2 regions of the Lentilitoribacter sp. JB5-8 genome follow, and region 2 is predicted to be linked to the other one. Evidence: riboswitches for the same ligand, from Rfam matches in the RefSeq annotation. Region 2 holds a riboswitch; the other holds the start of a gene.
What was found. Region 2 has a riboswitch for cobalamin ahead of ACZ1GZ_RS02250 (DUF1636 family protein). Riboswitches for the same ligand answer to the same signal wherever they lie in the genome.
Positions count from the first base shown of each region.

Region 1: another riboswitch for cobalamin. It lies ahead of cobU (bifunctional adenosylcobinamide kinase/adenosylcobinamide-phosphate guanylyltransferase); the one in region 2 lies ahead of ACZ1GZ_RS02250 (DUF1636 family protein).

Region 1 covers NZ_CM146332.1:3,068,114-3,077,081, reverse strand. Annotated here, with positions in the region: gene ACZ1GZ_RS15030 (ferredoxin) at 1-302, shown strand, start outside; gene bmt (betaine--homocysteine S-methyltransferase) at 319-1,353, opposite strand; gene ACZ1GZ_RS15020 (cobyric acid synthase) at 1,746-3,206, shown strand; cobalamin riboswitch at 3,249-3,585, shown strand; gene cobU (bifunctional adenosylcobinamide kinase/adenosylcobinamide-phosphate guanylyltransferase) at 3,730-4,260, shown strand; gene cobW (cobalamin biosynthesis protein CobW) at 4,264-5,352, shown strand; gene cobN (cobaltochelatase subunit CobN) at 5,362-8,968, shown strand, end outside.
Region 2 covers NZ_CM146332.1:465,038-474,005, forward strand. Annotated here, with positions in the region: gene ACZ1GZ_RS02215 (ABC transporter substrate-binding protein) at 1-188, shown strand, start outside; gene ACZ1GZ_RS02220 (transposase) at 256-456, shown strand; gene ACZ1GZ_RS02225 (FecCD family ABC transporter permease) at 491-1,567, shown strand; gene ACZ1GZ_RS02230 (ABC transporter ATP-binding protein) at 1,564-2,331, shown strand; gene ACZ1GZ_RS02235 (hypothetical protein) at 2,449-2,826, shown strand; gene ACZ1GZ_RS02240 (DUF1775 domain-containing protein) at 2,946-3,932, shown strand; gene ACZ1GZ_RS02245 (SCO family protein) at 3,929-4,537, shown strand; cobalamin riboswitch at 4,787-5,006, shown strand; gene ACZ1GZ_RS02250 (DUF1636 family protein) at 5,110-5,514, shown strand; gene ACZ1GZ_RS02255 (ABC transporter ATP-binding protein) at 5,511-6,290, shown strand; gene ACZ1GZ_RS02260 (ABC transporter substrate-binding protein) at 6,307-7,239, shown strand; partial or broken gene ACZ1GZ_RS02265 (FecCD family ABC transporter permease) at 7,325-8,289, shown strand; gene ACZ1GZ_RS02270 (ABC transporter substrate-binding protein) at 8,522-8,968, shown strand, end outside.

The DNA.
Region 1 (8,968 bases), 1.2 Mb from region 2:
ATGGCTATCGCGGTGCGATCGCATTTGAAGAAAAGCTCGATTTTGCGTGTCGTGATAACCCGGCATTGGATCTTTGCGCGACTTGTGAAGATAACCCCTGCTTAAAAGCATGTCCGGTGGATGCGTTTAGTGGTGATGCTTTTTTATATTCAGAGTGTCAAAGTTATTTGAACACAAAAGAGGGAGAGGCGAGCTGCATGACGGATGGTTGTTCAGCGCGAAACTCTTGTCCTTATGGTCAAGACTACAAATATAAAAGCCCTCAGATGAAGTTTCACATGAGGGCTTTTCGAAAGTTCTAAAATGGTAGACTAAGCTCTAACCTCTGCGACGACCGCGGCGTTCGCGTGGTGCAGCGTCTGCACCATCATCGGCCATTTTGTTTTTCATTGGTCCAATGCGCTCAATGATTTCTTCAACGCTTGGACGTTTTTCAATGCTGTCTGAAGGTTGGTTGTGCTGATCAATGGCTTCACGAATAGCAACCAAATGCTCACATGATGTACCACAGCAACCACCAATAATTTTAGCGCCAGCATCAATGGCAAGGCGTGCATAATCAGCCATTAGTGGCGGTGTACCTGAATAATGGATCTCTGTGCCTTTAAATTCTGGTATGCCGCAATTGCCTTTTACGACAACTAATGCGTCTGGGTCAGCGGCTGTCATATCCAATAAAGAGCTTAAGATGTCAGAGGCGCCCACACCGCAGTTTGCACCAACAGCTACGGGGCCATCGCCAATATCTTTGGCAACATTGTGAATGTCTTTAGGGTGAAGGCCCATCATTGTTTTACCTGCTGTGTCGAATGAACCTGTGTAGACATAAGGCAAGCCAACTTTAACCGCAGCTTCAGCTGCTGCTCTGATTTCATCCACCGCTGACATGGTTTCAATCCAAGCGATTTCTGCACCACCGGCTTTTAGACCCTCGATCTGTTCAACAAAGGCTTCAACGGCAGCTTCATAAGATAATGCGCCAAGCGGAATTAAAAGCTCACCAGTTGGGCCAACAGAGCCAGCAACGATCACACGACGATCAACGCTTTTGGCAACTTTGCAAGCAATCTCAGCAGCTTTTTTATTCAGCTCAAAAACGCGATCTTGAGCGTGGTGAAGTTTTAAACGGTGCCGAGAGCCACCAAATGAGTTCGTTAAGATAATGTCAGAGCCAGAATCAACAAAGCCCTGATGGAGCGCTTCAATCTTTTCAGGAGAGTCTTCATTCCAGAGTTCAGGTGCATCACCTGATTCAAGACCCATTTCGAATAGGTTAGTGCCTGTTGCGCCGTCCGCCATAAGGACGCCTTTTTCGGCAATGAGATCCGTAATTGGATTGGATTGAACTGACATGAATTATACCTTGGGAAAAGACGGAGTGAATTTGATTTCAAGATATAAGCATATCTTTATGTGATTGCAATAACATTCTTAGCTTATGTGAAAATGATCGATTTCACTTTTTTTCAGAATTAACCAAAAAAAACGCGAAATTAATAAACGGTTAGGCTTTCAATAACATTCCGGTAACGATGTTGCTGTAAAACGATATTCAGCAAACAACAAATTTGCTCTCTTCGGATTAGGTACTGCGTACCGAAGTGATGTTACTACAAGCGTATTTTTGTAGAGCCGCGTAACTTGGCTAAAAAACCGTGCTGTTCTTAATTGAACAACACGGTTTTTCTTTTGGTGGATCAAATTCATCGTTTCATTGCTGAAAATTCGGTGTTAGTGAAATTGCCATGACAAAAGCACTTATGTTTCAAGGGACAGGCTCTGATGTTGGCAAAACCGTACTGGTCGCCGGTCTTTGCCGCTTGGCGTCTAACCGCGGTATTAACGTTATGCCGTTTAAACCACAGAATATGTCTAACAATGCAGCTGTTGCCGATGATGGTGGCGAAATTGGTCGTGGCCAATGGTTACAGGCGCTTGCTTCGCGCGTACTACCATCAATTCATATGAACCCTGTTTTATTGAAGCCGCAATCTGAAATTGGCAGCCAAGTGGTGGTGCATGGAAAGTCTCGTGGTCACGCAAAGGCGCGCGAATATAAATCAATGAAGCCGCAATTAATGGAAGCGGTGATTGAAAGTTATCGCAAACTGCAAGAAAGCTGCGACTTGGTTTTAGTTGAAGGCGCAGGATCACCAGCGGAGATTAACCTTCGGGCAGGGGATATTGCCAATATGGGCTTTGCGCGTGAAGCCGATGTACCTGTTGTTTTAATTGGCGATATTGATCGCGGTGGGGTGATTGCATCCATTGTTGGCACGCATACCATTTTGCCTGATGATGATCGGGATATGATCAAAGCTTATCTGATCAATAAATTCAGAGGCGATGTGACGCTGTTTGACGATGGTATCAAGGCGATTGAGAGTTTTACCGATTGGCCATGCTTGGGCGTTGTACCTTGGCTCAAGGCTGTTGGTAAATTGCCACCTGAAGATTCTGTTGCGCTCGATCATCTTATTCAATCGAATTCCGGGCTGCTGAAAATTGCCATTCCTAAATTGCCTCGTATTGCCAATTTTGATGATTTTGATCCGTTGGTTGTCGAGGACAATGTGAATATTAAATATATCCAATCTGGTGAGCGCTTGCCACAGGATACGGATATCGTGATTTTGCCAGGCTCAAAATCAACAATTGCGGACCTTGATTATTTAAAACGCGAAGGTTGGCAGCAAGCGCTTCAAGAGCATCTTAATCGGGGTGGGCAGATCATCGGTGTTTGTGGTGGCTATCAAATGCTGGGACGTAAGATTTATGATCCTGAACATATTGAAAGTGAACTGGATGAAATCGATGGGTTTGGGCTTTTAGATATTGAAACTGAAATGGCGCCGCTAAAGATCACTGAAAATGTGATTGCGGACACCAATATCTTTAACGCGCGCATCAATGGTTACGAAATCCACATTGGCCGAACGTCGGGCGTGGATTGCGAACGTCCTTTTTCGGTTATCAACGGGAATAAAGATGGTGCGATCAGCTGTGACGGCAAAGTCATCGGCACTTACCTGCATGGATTATTTACCTCAGATGCGTTTCGCGACAAACTTCTCACCTCGCACGGAATTGCAAGTTCTGAAGCCAATTATGAGCAATTGGTCGATGATGCATTAAATGAACTGGCCAATGAGCTGGAAAAATTGGTCGATTTTGATCAGCTTTTGGATATTGCTGCTCACAAGTAACAATGCGTGTGAATTTGATTGACAGTTCGCATAGCTAAGAATATCACTTCTCCACCATTTGGTTTTTGTTCAGCGGACCGCTGTTCAAAATGAAAAGGGAATGTGAGGAAATTGACCCAAATAGGGGATTTTAATCACAGCCGAACCCGCGACTGTAGAGCGACTAGGCACTCTTTAAGGTAATAATATTGGATAATTCAGTCTGATTATTACCGGCTATACCACTGATAAAGTGGCATGGATAACCCAGGACGAACGCCTCTATTCTCTACGAATCGTTCCCTGCCATGCCACGTTTTTCGGGAAGGTTAAGAGTGCTGTTGGTGCAAATGCACCTGAAAGCGTGAGCCAGGAGACCTGCCAAGAGGTGTTTTTTAACCGCCCAACGCTTTGGCGAAAGCTGCGGGCACTTATGGCACGGGGATGGCTATATGATAGATTTAACGCTTAGGGGCCATGGATATGGCACCTGCTCAGTTAGGTTACATATTCCGGTCAGCCGAATAGCTGATTGGACCTTTAAATGAGCAAAAACCCTCATGTTTTCGTGCTTGGTGGTGCAAGGTCTGGAAAATCAGTCTTTGCGGAAAAGCTTGCGCTTGGCTTAGGCGAATTAAATTCATCAAAATGTCTATACATAGCGACCTCTCAGATTTGGGATGAGGAAATGCGCGCGCGCGTTGATTTACATAAAGAACGTCGCAGCGCGAATTGGGAGACCATTGAGGTTCCGCTTGAATTACCAAATGCTCTTATCGAACATTCTGAAAAAGGCTGCGCAGTCCTGGTGGATTGCCTCACGCTCTGGGTCACAAATTTGATGATGGAAGAGCGGAATATAAATGCAGCGTGTGATGCGCTGGTCAACGCAATTACATCCATCGATACGCCAATTATTTTCGTGTCCAATGAAGTTGGGCAGGGCATCGTGCCAGATAATAAAATTGCGCGTGATTTTCGAGATCACGCGGGAATATTACATCAGAAATTAGCAGCAGTTGTTGATGAGGTTTACTTCATAACCGCAGGCTTGCCCACAAAACTAAAAGGCTAAATCATGTTACAATCAAAAATTCCAGCCACCGTGATCACCGGATTTTTAGGTGCAGGTAAGACCACAATGATCCGCTCGATGTTATCGGATGCGGGCGGCAAGAAAATTGCGCTCATCGTCAATGAATTTGGTGATTTGGGTGTTGATGGCGATATTCTAAAAGGATGCGGCGCTGAAAACTGCACTGAAGAAGATATTGTTGAACTTACGAATGGCTGTATCTGTTGCACGGTTGCAGATGATTTTATCCCAACGATGGAAAAGCTGCTTGAGCGTGAAGATCGACCTGATCATATCGTAATTGAAACCTCTGGTCTTGCTTTGCCGCAACCGCTTGTCGCTGCATTTAATTGGCCTGAGATTAGCGCACAAGTAACAGTTGATGGCGTTGTAACTGTTGTAGATAGCGCTGCCGTTGCCGATGGTCGTTTTGCTCATGATGTCAGCAAAGTTGATGCACAACGTCAAGAAGACGAAATGCTTGATCATGAAACCCCGCTTGAGGAATTGTTTGAGGATCAGCTCACCGCAGCGGATATGATCATCTTAAATAAAGCAGATCTCATCTCCGAGGAGACGCTTGGCGCTGTTCGCGAAACCGTGCAAAACGCGATCAAGCGTAAGCCTGCAATGATCACAGCCAAAAACGGTGTTGTGCCTTCCGATGTGTTGCTTGGTCTTGGCGTTGGATCAGAAGATGACATCCAAAATCGTAAGTCACATCACGAGCAACATCATCATGATCATCACCATGACGATGACCATGATCACGATCATCACCACCACGATCATCATGACCACGACGAATTTGAAAGTTTTGTTGTTGAATGTGGTGCGATCACAGCGCCGGATGATTTTTGTAAATCACTTGCGGGCGTGATTTCAAAACATGACGTTCTGCGCTTGAAAGGCTTTATGGATGTGCCAGATAAGGTGATGCGCCTAAACATTCAGGCTGTTGGGTCACGTGTTGATCAGCATTATGATCGTCCTTGGTCAGGTGGAGAAACACGCTCCTCTCGCTTGGTCGTTATCGGCCTTCATGACATTGATCAATCCGCTATCACGGCTGAAATCCAAGCGCTGGTATAGGAAACCTTTATGCATCTTCTACTCGCTCAAAAAGGTGAAATAAACGATGGTGATGAGGCCGTTGATCTCGGTCAATCATCAGGCGATATTTTGTTTTTGACAGCAGCTGATACAGAAGTTGCAAGTGTTGCCGCTGCGGTTGATGACGTTGCGGGTCTTAAATGGCGGCTCGCAAACCTTTCTCAGCTTAAGCACCCGATGTCAGTTGATACTTATGTTGTACGAATGGCGAAAACTGCGAAGCTGATCGTGATCCGCGCCTTGGGTGGTGCAAGTTATTTCTCTTACGCGATTGAGGCGCTTTTTGCGGCGGCTGACAATAACAATGTAAAAATTATTGTACTTCCCGGGGATGATAAACCTGATCCTGAGCTTGATCGCTTTAATAATTTAGACGCCGCAACTTGCGAACATTTATGGAATTACCTCATCCAGGGCGGGCAGCAAAATTCAGATAATTTTGTGCGCGGTTGTGAGGCAGCAATTTCTGATGCGGATTTACCTGCATCAGCTAAACCATTGCTCAAAGCTGGGCTCTATTGGCCAAAGATATCGCCGCAATCGTTGTCTGATATACAAGCTTTGTGGGTCAAAGATGCACCTGTTGTTGCGATTTCATTTTATCGTGCATTGGTGCAAAGCGGGCAGACATCCCCAATTGATGCACTCATTGCTGAGCTTTTGGACCAAGGCATAAATCCGTTACCGATATTTGTTGCCAGTCTTAAAGACCCGGTTTCGCAAGCAACTGTGACCACTTTGTTTGATCAAACAAATCCAGGTGTTGTGATCAATGCAACAGGTTTTGCGGTTTCCAAACCGGGAATGGTCCATGAGCGGACCGTGCTTGAAAGAGACGGTGCAGTTGTTTTGCAAGCAGTTTTGGCTGGTAATGATTTCAACGCCTGGCAATCTTCTTCGCAAGGTTTAACAACTCGCGATTTGGCCATGAATGTTGCCTTGCCCGAGATTGATGGCCGCGTGATGACGCGCGCAATTTCATTTAAATCCGCAGGCTTTTTTGATGAGCGCGTTGAGACAAATATCATCCGTCATGAGCCACATGCTGATGGTATTGGGTTTGTTGTTGAGCTTGCAAAAAACTGGTGCCGCTTAAAGGCTGCTGAAAACGCTGAAAAGCGCGTTGCGCTGATCTTAGCAAATTATCCTAACCAAGATGGACGGCTTGCAAACGGTGTCGGGCTTGATACGCCGGCAAGCACGGTTGAGGTTTTAGGTGCTCTTGCGGGCCAAGGTTATAGTGTTGAAAACGCGCCTTTAACGTCTGCTGAATTGATGGATATTGTTCAACGCGGTCCAACCAATGCAAAGCGCGATTGCGACGATGAAAAACAGATTCAAGAAGTTCGAGAAATACTTGAACTTGGTGAATATCAGAGTCATTTCAACGATTTGCCTCAATCCGTTCAGGAACAGATTCAAACGCGTTGGGGCGATGCAAAAGATGATCCTTTTGTGAATGAAGGTCGTTTTGAACTTCCGCTTACTAAGTTTGGGAATGTCGTCGTCGGTGTTCAACCAGCGCGTGGGTATAATATTGATCCAACCGAAAGCTATCATTCGCCTGACCTTGTGCCACCTCATGGATATTTTGCGTTTTATTTTTACTTGCGTGAAAAGCTGGGTGCTCACGCTGTTGTTCACATGGGAAAACATGGCAACTTAGAATGGCTTCCTGGCAAAGCATTAGCGCTATCTAAGACGTGTTTCCCTGCTGCAATCTTGGGCGCTTTACCCCACATCTATCCGTTTATTGTCAATGATCCTGGTGAGGGGACGCAAGCCAAACGCCGCACATCTGCGGTGATCATTGATCATCTTACACCGCCATTAACGCGCGCAGAAAGTTATGGCCCGCTTAAAGATCTCGAAGCTTTGGTCGATGAATATTATCTCGCAGCAGGTCATGATCCGCGACGCTTGAAATTGCTCAAGAAACAGATCCTTGAATTGGTGCGCGATACAGGCATTGGCCATGATGCAGGCGTGAGCCAGATCGATAATGATGATTTGGCGCTTGAGAAATTAGATGCTTGGTTGTGCGAATTAAAAGAGATGCAAATTCGCGATGGCTTGCACATTTTTGGCGTCGCACCTGAAGGACGACTGCTCGAAGATTTAACCGTTGCGTTAGCACGTTTGCCGCGCGGCACGGAGCAGAACGAGCAAAGCCTGCATCGCGCAATTGCAAAAGACTTAGATCTTGGTGAAGATTTTGATCCGCTTGATTGCGAGATGGCAAAACAATGGACTGGCGATCGCCCCGATGTGTTGCAGGCGTTATCTGAAGATAATTGGCGCACAAATGGAGATACGGTTGAGCGCATCGAGTTGTTGGCCTCCGATATCGTCGCTGGGACTTTCGAAGTTCCTAATGATTGGGTTGAGACAATATCTGTTTTGGCTGAGATCGATACGCAGATTAAACCGAGCGTCACGAGTTCAGGTGAAGCTGAATTAGATGCTATTATCGATGGGCTAAATGGTGAGTTTATCGCTCCGGGTCCATCAGGTGCGCCAACACGTGGGCGACCTGATGTATTACCAACTGGGCGAAATTTTTATTCTGTTGATAGTCGAGCCTTGCCAACGTCTGCCGCATGGGAGCTCGGTAAGAAATCTGCGGAATTGCTCATCGCGCGCTATGTGCAAGATCATGGCAATTGGCCGACCAGCTTTGGTGTGACGGCATGGGGCACATCGAATATGCGCACAGGTGGTGATGACTTAGCGCAAGTGCTTGCCCTAATTGGTGTAAAGCCGACTTGGGATATGACTTCGCGCCGGATGACTGGTTATGAGATTATCCCGCAAGCCAAGCTTGGGCGGCCACGCGTAGACGTAACTTTACGCATTTCTGGGTTTTTCAGAGATGCATTCCCGGATCAGATATCACTGATTGACCGAGCGATCAGAGCCGTTGGCGCGTTGGATGAAGATCAGTTTGATAATCCAATTGCTGCTCGTATGCGCAATGAGTTTGATCAGCTCGTCAATCAAGGCGTTGATCAGGCTACTGCAAAAAAACGTGCTGGATATCGCGTGTTTGGTTCAAAACCGGGTGCTTATGGCGCGGGATTGCAGGCGCTAATTGATGAAAAAGGTTGGGATGATCAGGAAGATCTTGCAAAAGCCTATACTGTTTGGGGTGGCTATGCCTATGGCGCTAATGAAGATGGCAAAGACGAGCAGGTCTTGTTCAAAAAGCGCTTAGGGTCGGTTCAAGCAGTGGTGCAAAATCAGGACAATCGCGAGCATGATCTGCTTGATAGTGACGATTATTATCAGTTCGAAGGCGGAATGACGGCAGCTGTTGCGCAAGCATCAGGGCAAAAGCCAGCGATTTATCACAATGATCATTCTCGTCCTGAAAAGCCCGTTATCCGTTCGTTAGATGAAGAGATATCCCGTGTTGTTCGTGCTCGCGTTGTTAATCCAAAATGGATCAATGGTGTTATGCGTCACGGGTATAAAGGCGCGTTTGAGATGGCTGCGACCGTGGATTATATGTTTGCTTTTTCAGCCACAACGGGGTCTGTTCGTGATCATCATTTTGAACTGGTATATCAGGCTTACCTTGGTGATGATGAAGTGC
Region 2 (8,968 bases):
AACGCTTCCATTCCGTCTATCACCAATTCTACAACAGCCCCTATCATTTTGTTGCGTTGCAAGCATTTGCAAAATGGTTTCACCCAGACGAGTTCACCGATCTGGACCCAGTAGAAACCTTTGAGGAACTCCATGACAAGTTCCTTCCAATACAAGCAAGCGGTGTGTTCTGGGCTACCCTCCAATAACACCCTACCAACGCAACAAAGCCAGTCTGGATTTTATATGCAGACTGGCATTTTTCTAGGACCTATTATGATCAATAAAAAATATTCAAAAGCTCAAGCCATTTCATTGGTCAAAAAAATAGAAAAAAGCCGTGCCAATGGAGTCCGAGTATTTAAAGCCTGCCAAGATGCAGGTGTAACGGACACAACATATTATCGATGGCGCGAACAGTTCAAACGTCTGCTCATGACCGCAAACAACGACAATTCCGTTGGTTCGGCAAATTAATCTTTATCGCCCTTATTGCAGTAAGTAATCTAAAATGAACATTCAATTTGCAACAGATGAATTGCTAGAGGGTGATACAAGCACCCAATTTATTTTTCGATCTTTCAAACGAAAAATCTTCATACTTTTGGCTGTTTTTCTACTCATTATAAGCTTCATTATTGATGTAAGCTGGGGCCCAAGTTTCATGCCGATCGGTGACGTGCTTACGGCTATAATTTCACCCAGCGAAACATCAGTTCAAACCAATGTCATCATCTGGGATTTACGCTTACCTATTGCCATCATGGCAATCTTGGTAGGTGCAATGCTCGGATGTGCAGGCGCAGAAATGCAAACAATCCTGAACAATCCACTGGCTGATCCTTTCACCTTGGGAATTTATTCTGCCGCCGGGTTTGGAGCAGCTCTTGCGATTGTATTTCAAGTAAATCTCATACCATTTGCAGGTCAATTCTTAGTCACCGCTAATGCATTTGCCGTAGCATTATCAACCTCATTTATAATCTATGCATTTACGCGTATGCGGGGTGTCACAACAGAAACAATGGTTCTTGTTGGCATCGCATTAATGTTCACTTTCAATGCTCTTTTGGCTCTCATGCAATATGCAGCATCTGAAATTCAACTCACGCAAATTGTATTTTGGATGATGGGCTCTCTGTCGCGCGCTAGTTGGCCAAAAATTGCTGTTTGCGTCGCCATGCTAGCAATTTGCATACCCTATTTTATGTCGCGAAACTGGGCACTTACAGCATTGCGCATGGGCGATGATAAAGCAGCAAGCTTAGGTGTAAATGTTAAACGCCTGCGGATTGAGATGCTCATCATAATTTCCCTTTTAGCAGCAACGGCTGTTTCATTTGTCGGAACGATTGCATTTGTTGGTTTGGTAGGACCACACATTGCACGCATGATCGTTGGTGAAGATCAGAGATTTTTCTTGCCGCTATCGGCCATATCCAGTGGTTTGATGATGTCACTCACATCCATCATAAGTAAGGCGATCAATCCAGGCGTGGTCTACCCTATCGGTATGATCACATCATTAATTGGCGTGCCCTTTTTCATCAGCCTAATTCTCTCAGTTAGAAGGAAAAGTTGGCAATGAAACTTCAAATCAAATCACTTTCATTTAATTATCCCGGCAAAAAAGTACTGCATGATATCAATCTTACTTCAAATCGTTCCGGCGAGGTCATTGCTGTAATCGGGCCAAACGCGACAGGAAAATCAACCCTGTTTCGATGCATCGCCGGGTTGTTAAAACCTGCAAATGGCAGTGTCTTGCTTGATGAAAATACCCTTCAAAGCATAGGGCCATCAAAATGGAGCCAAGATGTATGCTTCACCCCGCAAATCTTTTCATGTAATGCAGCTCTCACTGTATTTGAAACCGTTCTGCTTGCTAAAAAACACATGCATGGATGGAAAGTTCATCAAAATGATATCGACGCAGTTTCAGCGATTTTGTCCCAACTGAATATCGACCATTTATCGCAATCCTATATTAGTGATCTTTCCGGCGGCCAACAGCAAATGGCTTCCCTGGCGCAGGCATTTATACGACAGCCAAAAGTGTTTTTACTGGATGAACCTACCAGTGCACTTGATCTAAAACATCAGCTTGAAATCATGCATACTGTGCGCAAAGTCACACGTGATAGAAACATCACTACATTTGTAGCGCTTCACGACTTAAATTTAGCCGCACGATACGCAGACAGATTAATTCTTATGCGAGATGGGCGTGTCATTGACGATGGAACAGCCACCGATGTTTTCAACTCACCAAAATTAGCGGAAACTTACGGCGTGAATGTTGAGATCTATGAGACAAATAGCGGAGTAAAAGCCATATCTGCAAGTTTGTGACGATCCAACAAACCCACCAACAAACCCGTAAGATTTAATACTGCGACAAATCGGTTTGTTGCCAACCAATCAACTAAAAGCTAATGGTGCATCAAAGGTCTTAAGACGGAATACTTGATGAATACACGTCGTCACATATGTCACGCTATTTCCATCATCAGCATTTTCGCGATGATTTGGATTGGCCTTGCGCATCGACCCGTTATTTCATCAACAACCGCTTCTGATATCGAACTTGCTGCCTACACACTTCCAGATGGTTCCGTACCCGTCATATGTTTCGGCGGAGAAGGCGATGGAAAGAGCAGCACGTCTCAAGGCTGCCCGGATTGTACAATTGCTGGTGCGGTTATCATTCCCGAACGGTCTCAGCAATTTGCTGGTGCGATTAAAGAAATTGACTTTGTTATCGCACCAAACCGTGAGTTTTCTCTTCCGCAAACAATCCAATTGGCAGGCGCTCCACCAACTGGACCACCTAGTCTCACGATATAAATATTTCACTCCTGATCGCCGAGAAGAATTCGGGTAGATCCAGAGTGCTCTAATCACACAAATAAATATTTATTCGGACACATGATCAAACAAAATGATCTGTGTCTTTGGAGACAATTATGAAACTTTTCATTTCAAAACTAAGTACTGCAGCTCTTATCACAACGCTTGCAACAACAGCATTTACTACTTTAGCCAATGCCCATGCGACATTTGATGTAAAGGAAGCAGCCATAAATACCTATCAAAGATTAGCCATTCGCATCGGCCACGGCTGCGATGAGCAATCGACCGAGAAAGTTACCATCACAATTCCAGAAGGAATCATCTCGGTAAAACCAATGCCGAAAGCTGGTTGGTCACTTGAAACCATTACCGGCGATTATGCAAATGAATATGAAAACCACGGGCGAAAAATCACATCCGGTGTTAAAGAAATTATTTGGTCTGGCGGCGAACTCAAAAACGCGCATTATGACGAGTTTATCTTTCGTGCCCGTTTCACCGACGAATTAGCCAAAGGTAAAATGCTCTATATTCCAGTTGTACAAAACTGCGCAACCAGTGAATTATCATGGAGCGAAATCCCGGCAGAGGGTCAAAATTCACATGATCTAAAAAGACCCGCACCGGGTATCTTGATCAAAACAGCTGCAGCTGAGCATTCAGGGCATCACGGACATAATGCCCACGATATGCAAACTGTCAGTGTGGGTGATTTGAAAATTACATCTCCAATCATCCGTGCCACGCCCCCAAATGCACCTGTGTCTGCGGGATATATGATGATCCAGAACAACGGCGCTGAATCCGATCGCTTGATCGGTGGTACGGCCGCTTTTGCCGGCAAAGTTGAAGTGCACGAAATGAAAATGGAAGGCGATATCATGAAAATGCGAAAAATCGCAGGTGGCTTGGAAATTCCGGCAGGTGGCGAGGTCACGCTGAAATCCGGTGGCTTGCATGTCATGTTCATGAAGCTTGCAGAACAAATGGTCGAGGGAGAAACTCGTAAAATCACACTTGAGTTTGAAAAGGCCGGCACTGTGGAATTTGAACTACCCGTTAAAAAGGTAGAACGCGGACATCACGGACATTCAAAATGAGTGCACTTGGTTCGATAAAAACTGGAGCTTGGGTGGCGATAGTCACCCTACTTCTTTTCATGGCTGCGCTTTTGTCCTATCAATTTTTGATCAAAGGAACTGACAACCAATATATGTCAGGAATGAAGATTGGTGAGCCGTTCAAGCTTATTGATCACAATGGTGATACAATCACAGACCAAGCGCTTAGTGGACACCCTATCGCGGTCTTTTTCGGCTTTACCCATTGCCCAGAAGTGTGTCCAACAACACTTTATGAACTTTCGACCTGGCTGGATGAATTGGGCAACGATGGCCAAAACATCAAGTCATATTTTGTCACGATTGATCCAGAACGCGATAGCCCTGATGTTATGAAGTCGTATGTCGAAAACTTCACAGACCGGATCATCGGCATTACCGGAAAACCAGATGATGTCGAAAGGCTTGCAAAATCCTGGCATGTTTATTGGAAGAAAATCCCGCTCGATGATGATGATTATACAATGGACCATTCCGCCTCTATCTTTCTTGTAGATGCTAAAGGTCATTTCAAAGGTACCATCTCTTTTGGTGAAAACCCTGATGTCGCGATACAAAAACTTAAGAACTTAGCCGAAGGATAAGAAAACTATCTCATTTTTCCTTTTTTGGTTTGCTTCCATTGCATTTGTTATGTAATAACGTTACATTATCTTATCTACAGTTCATGTAGGTAAGCTTTCTCGCTATGAGACAATTCAAATCCGGAGTATTTTATAAAACAGGCAGGTCGTTAAGTTGCGATTTATCAGCCGTATTCTCAGCTCACAATTTTCACCAATATAACATCCATAAAATGCTTGGCCGCTCATTGACTTGATCAATGATTTGAGCCAAGACTGAATTTATATGGTTTCTGGAAGGCAAAAGCACAACCGGAATGAAAAGGGAATATGGTGAGGAGTAGCCAGTAGGCGCCAAATCCGTAACTGCCCCCGCAACTGTAAGCGGAGAGCGAACCCAAAATCACCACTGAATGGCAAGAACATTCGGGAAGGATTGGGCAAGCATCGACCCGCAAGTCAGGAGACCTGCCATATAAAATGCAACTTCAACCCGGACGGGGTGTTCGGACAGGAGATTAAAATGAGCTACGGAATTTATCCGTCTATATGCGTCTTCCTGCACCATACCCCGCGCAATCGCGGAGGGCGATATGGGACAGAAAAACCACAGAATAAGTGTTTGCACGTCCTGCAGACACACGAATGAAAATTGTCTTCCTGGCATTAATTTGGTTCAAAGGTTAAGCACCGCCTTAGCCGCGACCAGCCGTCTCGTGGGTGATGATTTTGAAATGTCCGGATATGTTTTAATGACCGAATGCAAGCGCGCTTGTACGCTTGGTTTTCAATGTTCTGAAGATGAAATACTGATCTTCGGCGATATACACCCTCAATCTGATATCAACGATCTGATCGGTTACGCAAAACATTATTCACAAACAACAGGCACCGCGTCTGGTCCAACCACTCTACCAGGTAATTTTGATCTAAACGCGCTTTCACAGCGCCCCGCTGCGATGATTATGTCTGAACGTTGCGAGATGCTAAACTCATGAATGCTGCAGATATAACTTTAAAAAATGTCAGCTGGAAATCGAGCCGCGAGGGTGAACTACTATTGCATCCCACCAGCTTCGAACTCAAAGCCGGTAAAGTATTAGGCATTGTTGGTCCAAACGGTGCTGGTAAATCCACGCTCTTGAGAATGGTTTATCGTTATCAAAAACCAACAAGTGGTGAAGTTCTCATTGACGGTGAAAATATTTGGAAAATGTCACCTCGAAAAGTAGCACGAAAGATCGCTGCGGTGCTCCAGGAACATCCTTCATCTTTTGGTCTAACAGTGCGTGAGATCATTTCACTGGGGCGCACTCCGCATCAATCCGGCATGTCTTCAGGCGGAAAAAAAGACGGGGAAATAATAGATCGTGTTATTACAAAATTGGGCCTGGAAAAAATTGCGACGCGAGATTTGGGATTACTCTCTGGCGGAGAAAGACAACGCGTCATGGTAGCACGTGCATTAGCGCAAGAGCCACAAATTCTGATTTTGGATGAACCTACCAATCATCTGGACATACGTCATCAGCTTGAAATTTTAAAACTCATTCAGGACCTTGATCTGACGATTTTAGTCTCCTTGCATGATTTAAATATGGCCGCAAAATATTGCGATTCTATTTTGCTACTTAAAGACGGCCATACCATGGATTTTGGTCCACCAGAAACGGTTTTGACTGAACAATTAGTATCGGAAATATTTCGGGTCGACGCGCATCGAGAAAGACTTGCCCCGAGCAACATTGAACATTTCTCATTCCACATAAATTAATATCGGATAGTACCTTATGAAACTGACTTCATTAACAATTGCCGCAACACTTTTTACATCTGCAGCGCTTGCCCAAACAACCGTTCAAAGCTGCGACCGCGAAATACACTTTGACACAATTCCAAAAGCTGCAGTATCGCACGATGTGAACCTAACCGAAATGATGCTTGTATTGGGTTTAACCGATCATATGGTTGGTTACACCGGCATTTCAGGATGGAAAACACTGGATGAGCAAATGCGCGAAGGTGTTAAAGAATTACCTGAGCTTGCGGAAAAATATCCGAGCAAAGAAGTGCTGATCGGTGCCGATGCAGACTTCCTTTTTGCTGGCTGGAATTACGGCATGAAAGTTGGTGGAGAAGTCACGCCTCAGACACTTAAACCATTCGGCATAAACGTATATGAGCTCACAGAAAGCTGCATTCATATTTCAAAAAAAGACGCAGCGAGCATGGATGATATGTACAATGACATACTAAACCTTGGCGCAATTTTTGATGTAGAAGAGCGAGCCAATGCGCTTGTAAAGGGATATAAAGACGAGCTGGCAGCCTATACAGCAAGCCTTGAACCTTTGGAAAACGCACCACGTGTATTCATTTATGATAGTGGCGAAGAAACACCGTTTACAGCTGGGCGTTATGCAATGCCAAATGCTCTGATTGAAGCGGCTGGCGGGGTCAATATCATGAACGATTTTGAAAAAAGCTGGGCAACTGTTGGCTGGGAAGCAGTTATCGAGCGTAATCCGCAAATCATTGTTATCGTCAATTATGGAACAGTAACAGCTGAAGAAAAGCGTGCTTTCATGATGTCAAACCCAGCTTTTGCTGACATCGATGCTGTGAAAAACGATCGCTTTGTAACGCTTGAATATGTCGAGGCGACGCCTGGCCCACGCAACATTAAAGCTGTTAAAACGCTCGCAACCGCGTTTCGTAAATAGTACAAAGTAGCAGTTCATAGTGACCAATCATCATTCGAAAAAAACTTATCGGTTGGCTTTATTAGCGGGTTTTCTCTCGCTCATAATGTCTATTACCGTGGCGGTGAGCGTAGGTGCAATATCTATACCTTTCTCAACGGTTTGGGGGTTGTTGCCAATAAATTCGTAAATGATGTGATTCCGGTTGATTGGTCAGCAGGTCGAGAAGCGATAATCTGGGAAGTTAGATTGCCAAGATCATTACTTGCATGTCTTGTGGGGGCTGGACTGGCAATTGTTGGCGCCAGCCTTCAAGCGGTGACGCGAAACCAACTCGCAGACCCGCATCTTTTAGGGATCTCTGCAGGCAGCGCATTTGGCGCAATCCTCGCCCTGCTACATACCGGCTTATTCCTTGGATTGGTAACCGTGCCGTTACTAGCATTTTTGGGCGCATTAATTGCAACCTTACTTGTGCTGGCTGTTTCCAGATTTGCCTCTGCAACCAGCGCAGATAAACTCATTTTGGCAGGTGTAGCGGTTTCATTCATCGTCATGTCACTCGCCAATATCCTTATTTTTCTGGGTGATCCACGTGCGACGCATACAGTGGTATTTTGGATGTTAGGTGGCCTTGGATTGGCGCAATGGGAACAGCTGATCTATCCTTTAATCATTCTATCAATTTGCGGTGGATACCTGCAGTTAAATGCCGCAAACTTAAATGCGATGACGGTTGGTGATGAAACTGCATCTACCCTGGGAATTGCAGTGACCCGATTTAGACTAATCGTTTTTGCAGTTGGCGCACTTATTACCGGTGTCATGGTGGCATTTTCAGGGATAATCGGATTTGTCGGTCTCATGATACCACATATCGCTCGATTATTTGTTGGCGGTAGCTACACCCGGGTTCTCCCCGTTTCTGCGCTTCTAGGAGCGATATTTTTAATATGGGCTGACATCATCTCTCGCACAATCATGTCTCCAGATGATATGCCAATTGGCATTGTAACCGGGCTGATTGGCGGTTTCTTCTTTATTTGGCTTTTGCGAAGCCGTGTTAAATAAGCGACTAAAACAAGCTAAAATCTCGATTTTTTACATTCAAACCACCAATTTTGATAATTCCTATCAATAAAATTGGTGGGTACCCGGCAATTCAACATATTGTGATGGCACAGATGATAGACGAACATCGATCTATTCGTTACCACGTGAATTTATAAATTGGGAGGTCTTGAGCTTTCTTGGGGTAAACAGACCGCTCAAGCAATAATAAAAAACACAATTGTGAGGAACCATGAATAAAATAATTAAAACAACATTGTTTGCGACTGCCGTGTCGCTTGCATCAGTAAGTTCGCACGCTGATACAGCCGATGGCACGGCACTTTTAAACAAATCATGGGATGAAATTAAAACCATCGCCAAAGGCGGCGAGGTAAACTGGTTTATGTGGGGCGGCTCCGATAGCATCAACCAATATGTTTCTGAATATATCGGCGGCATCTTAAAGGATGAATATGATATCACACTCAACCGCGTCGGCATTAGTGACACTGCAGAAGTGGTCAACATTGTACTCGGCGAAAAAGAAGCCGGCGTGATGGATAAAGGCACCGTGGACATGATTTGGATCAACGGTGAAAACTTCCGTACGATGAAACAGGGTAATCTTGCCTATTGTGGCTATACTAATTTACTACCAAACAATGCGCTGGTGAACTGGGACAACCCATCGATCGCC